One region of the Streptomyces sp. NPDC007346 genome, then DNA from elsewhere that is predicted to be linked to it. Evidence: riboswitches for the same ligand, from Rfam matches in the RefSeq annotation. Region 1 holds a riboswitch; each other region holds the start of a gene.

Region 1 (4,468 bases):
GCCAGCCGGTGGCGGGGCGCGCGCCGATGCCGACGACGACGGCCCCGGCGGGCAGTTCCCGGCCGTCCGCGAGGATCACGGCGCCCTGCTCGACGCGCTCGACCCGGGCGTCGGTGAGGAGTTCGGCGCCGCTCCGCGCGTACCAGTCGGCCATCGGGGCGGCGACCTCGGCCGGCAGCGTGCCGGCCAGCGGACGGGCGGCGGCCTCGACGACGGTGACCGCGCACCCGGCGGCGCGGGCGGCGGTGGCGAACTCGGCGCCGATCCACCCCGCCCCGACGACGACCACGTCCTGCCGCCGCTCCAGGACGGGCCGCAGCCGGGCGGCGTCGTCCAGGGTGCGCAGCAGGTGGACGCCGGGGGCGCCCTCGGTGCCGGGCAGGGCGATGGGCTCCGCGCCGGTCGCCAGGACCAGGACGTCGTAGGGGACGGGGCCCTCGGCCGTGTCCAGGACGTGGTCGGCGGCGCGCAGGGCGGTGACGTCCAGGCCGAGGCGGAGCGTGATGTCCAGCGCCTCGAAGTCGATGTCGAAGGCGGAGTCCTCGGCCTCGCCCAGCAGCACCGCCTTGGACAGCGGCGGCCGGTCGTAGGGCTGGTGGGGCTCGGCGCCGATCAGCGTCACGGGGCCGGTGAAACCGGCTTCCCGCAGGGCGACGGCGCTCTGCACGCCCGCCATGCCCGCTCCGACGACCACGACGCTCCGGGTCGGCCGCCGCTCCGCGTGGTCTTCCGTCTGCTCGCTCACGTGTACCAGTCTATGCAGCTGACGCGACGTCAGACGGCGACTTCCTCCACCACGCTCGTCCCGCTGCCCTCCTGGGACTCCCACTCCCAGCGCTCCTCCAGCCGCACCCGGCCGTCCGCGCGTTCGCTGACGGTGGAGAGGCAGTGTCCGGAAGAGGTCGTTCCGTCCTGCTTGAGCTGGACGTAGCGGAAGTCGAGCGCGTCCCCGTCGCGGGTGCCGACGAGGTGGCCGCGGACCACGTCACCGCCCGCGTATTCGGCCCAGATCCGGCCGGCCCGCTCGTGGTACGTGAAGCGGGTACGGGTGCCGACCTGGCCCGGGGCCTGGTCGGCGACGGGCGAGAGGACGAGTCCGTCGAGCGAACGGGCCACAGTGGCTGCTCCCCTGACTGTGCCATGGGTGAGTGGGTTTACCCTGGCCAAGGTAGAACACTCGCGGGAGCCCGGAGGCACCGGGCTGAGAGGGAGGCTGGAGCGCCTCCGACCGTACGAACCTGATCCGGGTCATGCCGGCGAAGGGAGGGGCTGGACACCCATGCGCGTCTCGGGGAAGACCTCCGGATCCGATGTCCTCGTCATCGGGGGCGGCATCATCGGCCTGGTCACCGCGTGGCGGGCGGCCCAGCACGGGCTGACCGTCACCGTGGCCGATCCCGGGCCGGGCGGCGGCGCCGCCCAGGTCGCGGCGGGCATGCTGGCCGCCGTCACCGAACTGCACTACGGCGAGGAGATGCTGCTCGGCCTCAACCTCGCCTCCGCCGCCCGCTATCCGGAGTTCGTCGCGGAGCTGGAGGCGGCGAGCGGCCGGGAGACCGGCTTCCGTACCTGCGGCACGCTGGCCGTCGCGCTGGACTCCGACGACCGCGCCCATCTGCGGGAGCTGCACGCCCTCCAGGAGCGTTCGGGCCTGGAGTCGGTCTGGCTGAGCGGCCGCGAGTGCCGCCGGCTGGAGCCGATGCTGGCGCCGGGCGTACGGGGCGGGCTGCGGGTCGACGGCGACCACCAGGTGGACCCGCGCCGGCTCGCCGCCGCGCTGCTGGCCGCCTGCGAGCGGGCGGGCGTGGTGTTCCGCGGGGCGTCCGCCGAGCGGCTCACCGTCACCGGGGGGCGAGCGGCGGGCGCGGTGCTCGGGGACGGTACGGAGGTGGAGGCCGACCAGGTCGTCCTGGCGGCGGGCAGCCTCAGCGGGCGGCTCGCGGGGCTGCCGCGGGAGGTCGTGCCGCCGGTCCGCCCGGTCAAGGGCCAGGTCCTGCGGCTGACCGTGCCCCGGTCGTACGCCCCCTTCCTCAGCCGGACCGTGCGCGCCGTGGTCCGGGGCGGCCACCTCTACCTCGTACCGCGCGAGAACGGCGAGCTGGTCATCGGTGCCACCAGCGAGGAGATGGGCTGGGACACCACGGTCACCGCCGGCGGGGTGTACGAGCTGCTGCGCGACGCCCACGAACTGGTGCCCGGCATCACCGAGCTGCCGCTCGTCGAGACCCTGGCGGGTCTGCGCCCCGCCTCCCCCGACAACGCCCCGCTGCTCGGGGCGACCGCCCTGCCCGGTCTCCTCCTCGCCACCGGCCACCACCGCAACGGCGTCCTGCTGACGCCCATCACCGGCGACGCGATGGCCCAGGCGCTGACCACCGGCGAGCTGCCCGAGGTGGCCCGCCCCTTCGCCCCGGGCCGGTTCACGTCCGCCGCCCCCGTACTCCAGGAGCAGCCCGTATGAGCACGCCGAACCCGCCCGTATCCGTATCGGTCAACGGGGAGCCGCGCACCCTCGACGCGGGTACCGCCCTGGACCGCCTCGTCGCCGCCCTGACCACCGCGCCCTCCGGGGTCGCCGCCGCCGTCAACGAGTGCGTCGTGCCGCGCGGACAGTGGGCGGCCACCACGCTCGGCGAGGGCGACCGCGTCGAGGTCCTGACCGCCGTCCAGGGAGGCTGACCGTGTCCGACGACGTCTTCACCCTGGGACCCGGCACCTTCGGCTCCCGGCTGATCATGGGGACCGGCGGGGCGCCGAGCCTGGAGGTGCTGGAGCGGTCCCTGATCGCCTCCGGGACCGAGCTGACCACCGTCGCGATGCGCCGGCTCGACCCGACCGTGCAGGGCTCGGTCCTCTCCGTGCTGGAGCGGCTCTCCATCCAGGTGCTGCCGAACACGGCGGGCTGCTTCACCGCGGGCGAGGCGGTGCTGACCGCGCGGCTGGCCCGGGAGGCGCTCGGCACCGACTGGATCAAGCTGGAGGTGATCGCCGACGAGCGGACCCTGCTGCCCGACCCGATCGAGCTGCTGGACGCGGCCGAGATCCTGGTCGACGACGGGTTCACCGTGCTGCCGTACACCAACGACGACCCGGTCCTGGCCCGGAAACTGGAGGACGTGGGGTGCGCGGCGATCATGCCGCTGGGCTCCCCCATCGGCTCCGGGCTCGGCATCCGCAACCCGCACAACTTCGAGCTGATCGTGGAGCGGGCCGGGGTGCCGGTGATCCTGGACGCGGGGGCCGGGACCGCGTCGGACGCGGCGCTGGCGATGGAGCTGGGGTGCGCGGCCGTGATGCTCGCCTCGGCGGTGACCCGGGCCCAGGAGCCGGAGCTGATGGCCGCCGCGATGCGGCACGCGGTGGACGGCGGGCGCCTGGCGTACCGGGCGGGCCGCATCCCGCGCCGCCACTTCGCCGAGGCGTCCTCGCCGGTGGACGGGCGGGCGGTGCTCGACCCGGAGCGTCCGGCGTTCTGAGCAGCTGTACGCGCCCACCACCGGGGCACGCACAGGCGCTCACCACCAGGGCACACGATCCCGGACGTGTTCCTGTCACGGATCGGTCATGGAACGGCCCCGGGAGTGCCCGGCCCGTCCGGCGTGTCGGTGGCGGCTCGTAGACTCTCGGGGTGGACACGACCCTCCAGGACCCTCTCGTCGGGCAGCTGCTCGACGGCCGGTATCGCATTGAGGCGCGCATCGCCGTCGGCGGGATGGCCACGGTCTACCGGGCCGTGGACACCCGCCTGGACCGGGTGCTCGCCCTCAAGGTGATGCACCCGGCGCTCGCCACCGACGCCGCCTTCGTCGAGCGCTTCATCCGCGAGGCCAAGTCGGTGGCCCGGCTGGCCCACCCCAACGTCGTCGCGGTCTTCGACCAGGGCGCCGAGGGCGCGTACGTCTACCTCGCGATGGAGTACGTGGCGGGCTGCACCCTGCGCGACGTGCTGCGCGAGCGCGGCGCTCTCCAGCCCCGGGCGGCCCTGGACATCCTGGAGCCGGTCCTCGCCGCGCTCGGTGCCGCGCACCGGGCGGGGTTCGTGCACCGCGACATGAAGCCGGAGAACGTCCTGATAGGGGACGACGGCCGGGTCAAGGTCGCCGACTTCGGCCTGGTCAGGGCGGTCGGGACGGCCACCGACACCACCGGCTCGCTGCTGGGGACGGTGTCGTATCTGGCGCCCGAGCAGATCGAGCACGGCAGCGCCGACACCCGCAGTGACGTGTACGCCTGCGGGGTCGTGCTGTACGAGATGCTGACGGGCTCCAAGCCGCACACCGGTGAGAACCCCGCCCAGGTCATCTACCAGCACCTCAACACCGACGTCCCGGCCCCCTCCGCCGTCGTGCCGGGGCTCCCGGCCGCGCTGGACAGTCTGGTGGCGAGCGCGACCGCCCGCAGTCCCGAGGTGCGCCCGCACGACGCGGTGCTGCTGCTGGCCGAGGCCCGTGAGGCCCGCGCCGCGCTG
Region 2 (4,468 bases), on a different contig from region 1:
AAGCTCGCCGAGGCGCTGTTCCCCGACCTGATGTCCGTGGTCCGTCACATCAGCTGCGACGACGACACCACCCGTAAGACGCTGTGGAAGCTGCACGACGGGACGCTCGTCGAGTCCGTCCTGATGCGCTACCCCGAGCGCGTCACGATGTGCATCTCCTCCCAGGCGGGCTGCGGGATGAACTGCCCCTTCTGCGCCACCGGGCAGGCCGGGCTCGACCGCAACCTGTCGACCGCCGAGATCGTGCACCAGATCGTCGACGGCATGCGCGCCCTGCGCGACGGCGAGGTGCCCGGCGGTCCGGCCCGGCTCTCCAACATCGTCTTCATGGGCATGGGCGAGCCGCTCGCCAACTACAACCGGGTCGTCGGAGCGATCCGCCGGCTCACCGACCCCGAGCCGGACGGCCTCGGCCTCTCCCAGCGCGGGATCACCGTCTCCACCGTGGGGCTCGTCCCGGCGATGCTGCGCTTCTCCGACGAGGGCTTCAAGTGCCGCCTCGCCGTCTCGCTGCACGCCCCGGACGACGAGCTGCGCGACACCCTCGTCCCCGTCAACACCCGGTGGAACGTACGCGAGGTGCTGGACGCGGCCTGGGAGTACGCCGAGAAGTCCGGCCGCCGGATCTCCATCGAGTACGCCCTGATCCGGGACATCAACGACCAGGCCTGGCGCGGTGACCTGCTCGGCCGGCTGCTCAAGGGCAAGCGGGTGCACGTCAACCTGATCCCGCTGAACCCCACGCCCGGCTCCAAGTGGACCGCCTCGCGCCCCGAGGACGAGAAGGCGTTCGTCGAGGCCATCGCGGCCCACGGCGTGCCCGTCACCGTCCGGGACACCCGGGGCCAGGAGATCGACGGGGCCTGCGGGCAGCTGGCGGCCTCCGAGCGCTGAGGGCCCCGGCGGACACCGAAGGGGCGGCCCCACCTCACCTGACCAGGCCGAAAACCACCGGTGTAGCCTGGGCCGAAATCAACTTCATATTCCGACAGGGGAGCGCCACAGCGCTGAGAGTGCGGCACCGAGGACCGGCTGGCCGCAGACCCTCTGAACCTCGCCCGGGTCATTCCGGGTAGGAAGTTCGGACCTTACTCAAGCTGTTGCGCCCTGCCCGCTTCCGGTACGTCCCGGCGGCGGGCGGGGCCGCGTCTCTTCCTGGTCACCTCCAGGAGGAATCACATGAACACCACCAAGAAGTACGCCGCCACCGCGCTCGCCGCGGCGCTCGGCGTCACCGTCCTCGCGGGCTGCGGCGGCTCCGACGACTCCTCGACCGGATCCGGCGCCTCGAAGGGCAGCGGCTCCAAGACCGTCACCCTGGTCACCCACGACTCCTTCAACGCCTCGGAAGAGGTGCTGAAGGAGTTCACCCAGGAGAGCGGCTACACCGTCGAGCTCCTCAAGAGCGGCGACGCCGGCGCGGCGCTCAACCAGGAGATCCTGACCAAGGGCTCCCCGCGCGGCGACGTCTTCTTCGGCGTCGACAACACCCTGCTCTCCCGCGCCCTCGACAACGGCCTCTTCACCCCGTACGAGGCCAAGGGCCTGGACCGGGTCGCGGACGGCACCGAGCTGGACGAGAAGCACCGCGTCACGCCCGTCGACACCGGTGACATCTGCGTCAACTACGACAAGAAGTTCTTCGCCGACAAGAAGCTCGCGCCGCCGCAGACCTTCGAGGACCTGCTGAAGCCCGCGTACAAGAACCTCCTCGTCACCGAGAACGCGGCGAACTCCTCGCCCGGCCTCGGCTTCCTCCTCGGCACCATCGCCACCCAGGGCGAGGACGGCTACGAGGCCTACTGGAAGAAGCTGAAGGCCAACGGCGTCAAGGTGGTCGACGGCTGGGAGCAGGCCTACAACGAGGAGTTCTCGGGCTCCGCGGGCGGCAGGAAGGCCAAGGCGGACCGGCCGCTCGTCGTCAGTTACGCCTCCAGCCCGCCCGTCGAGGTGCTCTACGCCGACCCGCAGCCCGAGGAGGCCCCGACCGGCGTCTCCACCGGGACCTGCTTCCGGCAGACCGAGTACGCCGGGCTGCTGAACGGCGCGAAGAACGAGGCGGGCGGCAAGGCGCTGCTGGACTTCCTGATCGGCAAGACGTTCCAGGAGGACGTCCCGCTGAACATGTTCGTGAACCCCGTCGTGACGGACGCGAAGCTGCCGGAGATCTTCACCGAGTTCGGCGAGAGCATCGAGAAGCCGGCCACGGTGGCCCCGGACAAGATCGCCGCCAACCGTGAGCAGTGGGTCCAGACGTGGCACTCGCTCGTCGTGAAGTAGGCGGCCCCACCCAAGGCGGCCCCACCGAAGCCGCCGGGCCCGGACCGGGGTCCGGCGGCGGCGGGCGGCGTGGGGCGGCGGTGCGGCTCGGCCTGATGGCCGTGCCCGTCGCCTTCTTCGCCGTCTTCTTCGCCTACCCCGTGTCCGCGATCGTCGGCCGCGGGCTGAAGACGGACGGCGTCTGGCAGTTCGGGCGGGTCGGCGAGGTGCTGGCCCGTCCGGACATCCTCGACGTCCTGTGGTTCACCACCTGGCAGGCGCTCGCCTCGACCGCGCTCACCCTGCTGATCGCCCTGCCCGGCGCGTACGTCTTCGCCCGCTTCGACTTCCCCGGCAAACAGGTGCTGCGCGCGGTCGTCACCGTGCCGTTCGTGCTGCCCACCGTCGTCGTCGGCACCGCGTTCCTGGCGCTGCTGGGGCGCGGCGGCTTCCTCGACGAGCTGTGGGGTCTGCGGCTGGACACCACCGTGTGGGCGATCCTGCTCGCGCACGTCTTCTTCAACTACGCGGTGGTCGTCCGGACGGTCGGCGGCCTCTGGTCGCAGCTGGACCCGCGCCAGGAGGAGGCCGCCCGGGTGCTCGGCGCCGGACGGTTCGCCGCCTGGCGGCGGGTGACGCTGCCCGCGCTCGGCCCGGCGGTGGCCGCCGCCGCGCTGATGGTCTTCCTCTTCACGTTCACCTCGTTCGGTGTCGTGCAGATCCTCGGTGGCCCCTCCTACTCCACCCTGGAGGTGGAGGTCTACCGCCAGACCGCCCAGCTGCTCGACCTGCCGACGGCCGCCGTGCTGACCATGGTCCAGTTCGTGGCGGTCGGCGCGATCCTCGCCCTGCACGCCGTGACCGTACGCCGCCGGGAGCGGGCGCTGAAGCTCGTCGACCCGGCGCAGACCTCCCGCCGGCCGCACGGCGCCGGACAGTGGGCGCTGCTCGGCGGGGTGCTGCTCACCGCGCTGCTGCTGATCCTGCTGCCCCTCGGCGTGCTGGTGGAGCGGTCGTTCGACGGGCCGGACGGTTACGGCCTCGGCTACTACCGGGCCCTCCAGTCGGCCGGGGGCAGCGGCTCGACCTTCCTCGTACCGCCGCTGGAGGCGGTCGGCAACTCCCTGCGGTACGCGTTCGTCGCCACCCTCATCGCCCTGGTCGTCGGCGGACTGGCGGCTGCCGCCCTGACCCGGCGGGCGGGACGGCTGGTACGCGGATTCGACGCGCTGCTGATGCTGCCGCTCGGGGTCTCCGCCGTCACCGTCGGCTTCGGCTTCCTCATCACCCTCGACAAACCGCCGCTCGACCTGCGGACCTCCTGGATCCTGGTCCCGCTGGCGCAGGCGCTGGTGGGCGTCCCCTTCGTCGTACGGACCATGCTCCCCGTGCTGCGCGCGGTGGACGAGCGGCTGCGCGAGGCCGCCGCCGTGCTGGGGGCCTCCCCGCTGCGGGCCTGGCGCGAGGTCGATCTGCCGCTGGTGCGGCGGGCGGTGCTGGTCGCGGCGGGCTTCGCGTTCGCCGTGTCGCTCGGCGAGTTCGGCGCCACCGTCTTCATCGCCCGGCCCGACAACCCGACCCTGCCGGTCGCCGTCGCCCGGTTGCTGGGCCGGTCCGGGGAGCTGAACTACGGGCAGGCGATGGCTCTCAGCACGATCCTGATGCTGGTGTGCGCCGTGTCGCTGCTGCTCCTCGAACGCATCCGTACCGACCGATCCGGGGAGTTCTGACCACCATGCTGAGCTTGCAGGCAGCCACCGTACGGTTCGGGAAGCGGACGGCCCTCGACGCCGTCGACCTGGAGGTCGCCGACCACCGGATCGTCTGCCTGCTCGGCCCCAGCGGCAGCGGGAAGTCCACCCTGCTGAGGGCCGTCGCCGGGCTCCAGCCCATGGACGGCGGCCGGGTGCTGCTGGCCGGCCAGGACCAGAGCGGCGTCCCCGTCCACCGGCGCGGGCTCGGCCTGATGTTCCAGGACCACCAGCTCTTCCCGCACCGCGATGTCGGCGCCAACGTCGCCTTCGGGCTGCGGATGCACGGCACCGGGCGCGCCGAGAGCGAGCGCCGGGTCCGCGAACTCCTGGAGCTGGTGGGCCTCCCCGGCGCGGAACGCCGAGCGGTGGCCGCCCTCTCCGGCGGTGAGCAGCAGCGCGTCGCCCTGGCCCGCGCCCTGGCCCCGCGCCCCAGGCTCCTGATGCTGGACGAACCG
Region 3 (4,468 bases), on a different contig from region 1:
CTGGTTCGGCTCCTGCTTGCCCTCCGAGGCGAGGAAGACGATCAGGACGATGCCGCCGATCAGCGTCAGCGCGATCAGCAGCCACCAGCCCGAGCGGCCGGTGTCGTGCAGGCGGCGCACGCCGACGGCGAGCGACGGGATGAGGACCGCGAGGAGGTAGACGTAGTACAGGATGTCCGTGCCGATCGCCGCGCCGATGATCGACAGGACGATGGCTATGACGAAGTTGACGAGCGCGAACATCCAGTACTCCTTGCGGCGCGCGCGACCGCTGAAGCCTGCGTAGTTCTTGAGTACGTCCAGGTACCAGTTCACTGTGTTCCCCTCCCCGGGCCCCCGTGTGAGGGCCGACAAATTTCAGCCAAGCAACCGGAAAGTAAGGCACAGATAAGGAAAGGGTCAAGCCCAGCTGACACAGCGGCGAAACGTACATCCAGCTGCCACACGACTGTGTCCATACTGTCGCCTGACAACGGGCTGAACCGTGGCAGACGGCTACCAAGCGGGCAAGCTGCCTATAAGGGAGCGGTTCTGGCTGGATGTCACCGGCCGGCGGCCCCGGACGCGGGAAGCCCCCGACACCGGCCGAGGTGTCGGGGGCGAAGAGGCGGTCGGCGAGCCTAGTCGGCGATCGGCAGGTAGACCCGGTTCCCGGCGGCCGCGAACTCCTTCGACTTCTCGGCCATGCCCTCCTCGATCTCCTCCTGCGAACCGCCGTGCTGACGGCGGATGTCCTGGGAGATCTTCATCGAGCAGAACTTCGGTCCGCACATGGAACAGAAGTGCGCCGTCTTCGCCGGCTCGGCGGGCAGCGTCTCGTCGTGGAACTCCCGGGCCGTGTCCGGGTCGAGGGCCAGGTTGAACTGGTCCTCCCACCGGAACTCGAACCGCGCGTCGGAGAGCGCGTCGTCCCACTCCTGCGCGCCCGGGTGCCCCTTGGCGAGGTCGGCCGCGTGGGCGGCGATCTTGTAGGTGATCACGCCCGTCTTCACGTCGTCCCGGTTGGGCAGCCCCAGGTGCTCCTTGGGTGTGACGTAACAGAGCATCGCCGTGCCCCACCAGGCGATCATCGCGGCGCCGATGCCCGAGGTGATGTGGTCGTAGGCGGGCGCGACATCGGTGGTCAGCGGGCCGAGCGTGTAGAACGGCGCCTCCTCGCAGATCTCCTGCTGGAGGTCGATGTTCTCCTTGATCTTGTGCATCGGGACGTGCCCGGGGCCCTCGATCATCGTCTGGACGCCGAACCGCTTGGCGATGGTGTTCAGCTCGCCCAGCGTGCGCAACTCGGCGAACTGCGCCTCGTCGTTGGCATCCGCGATCGACCCGGGGCGCAGTCCGTCACCGAGGGAGTAGGTGACGTCGTACGTCGCGAGGATCTCGCAGAGCTCCTCGAAGTGCTCGTAGAGGAACGACTCCTTGTGGTGCGCGAGGCACCAGGCCGCCATGATCGAGCCACCGCGCGAGACGATGCCGGTCTTACGACGGGCCGTCAGCGGGACGTACGGCAGGCGCACCCCGGCGTGCACCGTCATGTAGTCCACGCCCTGCTCGCCCTGCTCGATGACGGTGTCCTTGTAGATCTCCCAGGTCAGCTCCTCGGCCCGGCCGTCCACCTTCTCCAGGGCCTGGTAGAGCGGGACCGTACCGATCGGCACGGGGGAGTTGCGCAGCACCCACTCGCGGGTGGTGTGGATGTTACGGCCGGTGGACAGGTCCATGACCGTGTCGGCGCCCCACTTGGTCGCCCAGGTCATCTTGTCCACCTCCTCCTCGATGGAGGAGGTGACCGCCGAGTTGCCGATGTTGGCGTTGACCTTCACCAGGAACCGCTTGCCGATGATCATCGGCTCGATCTCGGGGTGATTGACGTTGGCCGGCAGCACGGCCCGGCCCGCCGCGATCTCCTCCCGTACGGTCTCGGCCTCGACGTTCTCCCGGATCGCGACGTACTCCATCTCCGGGGTGATCTCACCCCGCCGGGCGTACGCGAGCTGAGTGACGGGGCGTCCGTCGCGGCTGCGGCGCGGCTGGCGGGGCCGGCCGGGGAAGACTGCGTCCAGGTTGCGCAGCCCGCCGCGCGGCGTGGTGTGCTTGAGCCCGTCGTCCTCGGGACGGACCGGGCGACCCGTGTACTCCTCGGTGTCGCCGCGGGCGATGATCCAGTTCTCCCGCAGGGGCGCGAGGCCCCGGCGGACATCGGTGTCGACGGCGGGATCGGTGTACGGCCCCGAAGTGTCGTACAGGGTAACGTCCTTGCCGTTGGTGAGGTGCACCTGTCGGACCGGCACCCGGAGGTCCGGGCGCGAGCCCTGGACGTACCCCTTGTGCCAGCCGATGGACTTCCCGGCCTCGTCGTCGCGGGTCCCGTTGTCCGGCGTCGTGCCGTTCGGCGTCCCGTCGCTCTGTTTCGAGGCAGGCGTGCGTGCGTCCGCTGTGGTCATGAGACCTACTCCCTACGCCGGCATTACCCGGTAACAGGTTCGGCGGTCGGCGCAGCGTGTCCCGTACGGATGTACGGCGGTCAGCGCCCTCTCAGCCCGGTGCTCCGAGCTCCCGCGTGTGCAAATGTGCCTCCACGCTAGCGTCCTTTCCGGCGAGCTGAACAGAGGGCGCCCCTGTTCTTGCGATGATCGCCCCGTGACCTCCCCTCAAAGCGACCCCGCCCCCCAGCCGCCGCCCCAGGGCCACACCCACGGCCACACGCACAGCCACGGACCCGCCGCCCCGGTCTCCAAGCACCTGCGCAAGGTCATCGCCGCCGTACTGATCCCGTTCGCCACGGCCGTCGTCGTCGGCCTCATCGCGTTCTGGCCCGGCGGCGTCCCCGACCACGAGCGCACGGGCGTCGGATTCGACCGGCAGACCCAGGACGGCAAGGTCGTCCAGGTCGTCAAGGTCGACTGCGCGGACGTCAACGCCGCACAGGTCCCCCCGACCGGTGACACCTCCACCCCCTCGGGCCGGGAGGCCGTCAACGAGCAGGAGGGGGAGTGCGCGAAGGCGACCATCGAGGTGACCAGCGGCGACGACAAGGGCCGTACGTTCGTCGAGGTGGTCCAGCCGGACGCGCCCCGCCAGCTGCGCGAGGGCCAGGGTGTCGTCGTGGCGTACGCCCCCGACGCGCCCCGCGACCTCCAGTACTCCGTCACCGACGTGAACCGGAAGATCCCGATGGCCCTGCTGGCCGCGATCTTCGCCCTGGCGGTCGTCGCGGTGGGCAGACTGCGCGGGGTGATGGCGCTGGTGGCGCTGGCCGTCTCGTTCGCCGTACTGACCCTGTTCATCCTGCCGGCGATCCTGCAGGGATCGAATCCGCTGGTGGTGGCGGTGATCGGGGCCAGCGCCATCATGCTGGCGGCGCTCTACATGTGCCACGGGGTGACGGCCCGCACATCCGTCGCGGTCATCGGCACGCTGATCTCGCTGCTGCTGATCGGGCTGCTCGGCTCCCTGTTCATCGGCTGGGCGAGTCTGAGCGGCAACACCGACGACAACACCGGCCTCATCCACGGGCTGTACCCGGACATCGACATGAGCGGTCTGCTGCTGGCCGGCGTCATCATCGGGTCGCTCGGGGTGCTCGACGACGTGACGGTCACCCAGACCTCCGCCGTCTGGGAACTGCACCAGGCGGACCCGCAGATGGGTTGGCGCGGGCTGTACCGGGCAGGTATCCGCATCGGACGGGACCACATCGCCTCGGTCGTGAACACCCTGGTGCTGGCGTACGCGGGCGCGGCGCTGCCGCTGTTGCTGCTCTTCTCCATCGCTCAGAGCAGCGTGGGGACCGTGGCCAACAGCGAACTCGTCGCCGAGGAGATCGTCCGTACGCTGGTCGGCTCGATCGGTCTGGTCGCCTCGGTGCCGGTGACGACCGTGCTCGCCGCACTGGTGGTCTCCGCGGACCGGCCGGGCGCCTCCACCTCCTCGTCCACGGCCGCAGCCCCCGCACGGACCGGCAGGGGCCGTCGCCGTAAGGCGTGAGAGGCGTGCGGCGGGGGTGTGCTCGCCGCTCAGCCAGCGTTCTGCTCCTCGGCGAGGATGCGGCCGAGCGCTTCCTCCAGGTTCCCGTCGAAGTCACCCAGCGTGTGCTCCTGGCCGAGAGGCACCAGCTTGTCGGTCCGGTCGAGAAACGCCACCAGCGGTGCCGTACCCGCCCGGAACAACGCGCGGTCCGCGCCGACCTGAAGACGGATGTGCACATCGCCGAGGCCCTCGGGCTCGGTCGGCCCGATGTGCACATCGCCGTCGCCACTGGGGCTGTTGAGCCCGTCCAGCAGCAGCTCGCGACCGAATGCCCAGGTCACAGGGGCATCGCCGGGCAGATGGAACGTCATCCGGATGGCATAAGGATCCGCCACCTCGTACCGGAGCTCCACCGGAATACGGAACGAGAGCTCCTCGGAGACGAGGAAGCTCATCATGACCTCTGCTTGAACCGACTCGCGCATCGTTCAACCCCGCAGTA

Evidence for each region. A riboswitch is a leader RNA that binds a small molecule or an ion and turns the genes downstream of it on or off. The one in region 1 is predicted to bind thiamine pyrophosphate.
Region 2: linked by a shared signal. The riboswitch ahead of AB0917_RS11095 (thiamine ABC transporter substrate-binding protein) and the one ahead of thiO (glycine oxidase ThiO) in region 1 are both predicted to bind thiamine pyrophosphate.
Region 3: linked by a shared signal. The riboswitch ahead of thiC (phosphomethylpyrimidine synthase ThiC) and the one ahead of thiO (glycine oxidase ThiO) in region 1 are both predicted to bind thiamine pyrophosphate.

What each region holds. Positions count from the first base shown of each region.
Region 1 is NZ_JBEYKR010000051.1:38,871-43,338, reverse strand. It holds gene AB0917_RS16060 (FAD-dependent oxidoreductase) at 1-745, opposite strand, end outside; gene AB0917_RS16055 (hypothetical protein) at 775-1,116, opposite strand; TPP riboswitch at 1,170-1,282, shown strand; gene thiO (glycine oxidase ThiO) at 1,280-2,461, shown strand; gene thiS (sulfur carrier protein ThiS) at 2,458-2,679, shown strand; gene AB0917_RS16040 (thiazole synthase) at 2,682-3,476, shown strand; gene pknB (Stk1 family PASTA domain-containing Ser/Thr kinase) at 3,629-4,468, shown strand, end outside.
Region 2 is NZ_JBEYKR010000029.1:15,139-19,606, reverse strand. It holds gene rlmN (23S rRNA (adenine(2503)-C(2))-methyltransferase RlmN) at 1-894, shown strand, start outside; TPP riboswitch at 981-1,097, shown strand; gene AB0917_RS11095 (thiamine ABC transporter substrate-binding protein) at 1,180-2,280, shown strand; gene AB0917_RS11090 (iron ABC transporter permease) at 2,376-3,989, shown strand; gene AB0917_RS11085 (ABC transporter ATP-binding protein) at 3,995-4,468, shown strand, end outside.
Region 3 is NZ_JBEYKR010000147.1:7,494-11,961, reverse strand. It holds gene AB0917_RS28290 (DUF805 domain-containing protein) at 1-315, opposite strand, end outside; gene thiC (phosphomethylpyrimidine synthase ThiC) at 621-2,441, opposite strand; TPP riboswitch at 2,434-2,567, opposite strand; gene AB0917_RS28280 (YibE/F family protein) at 2,638-3,984, shown strand; gene AB0917_RS28275 (SsgA family sporulation/cell division regulator) at 4,014-4,451, opposite strand.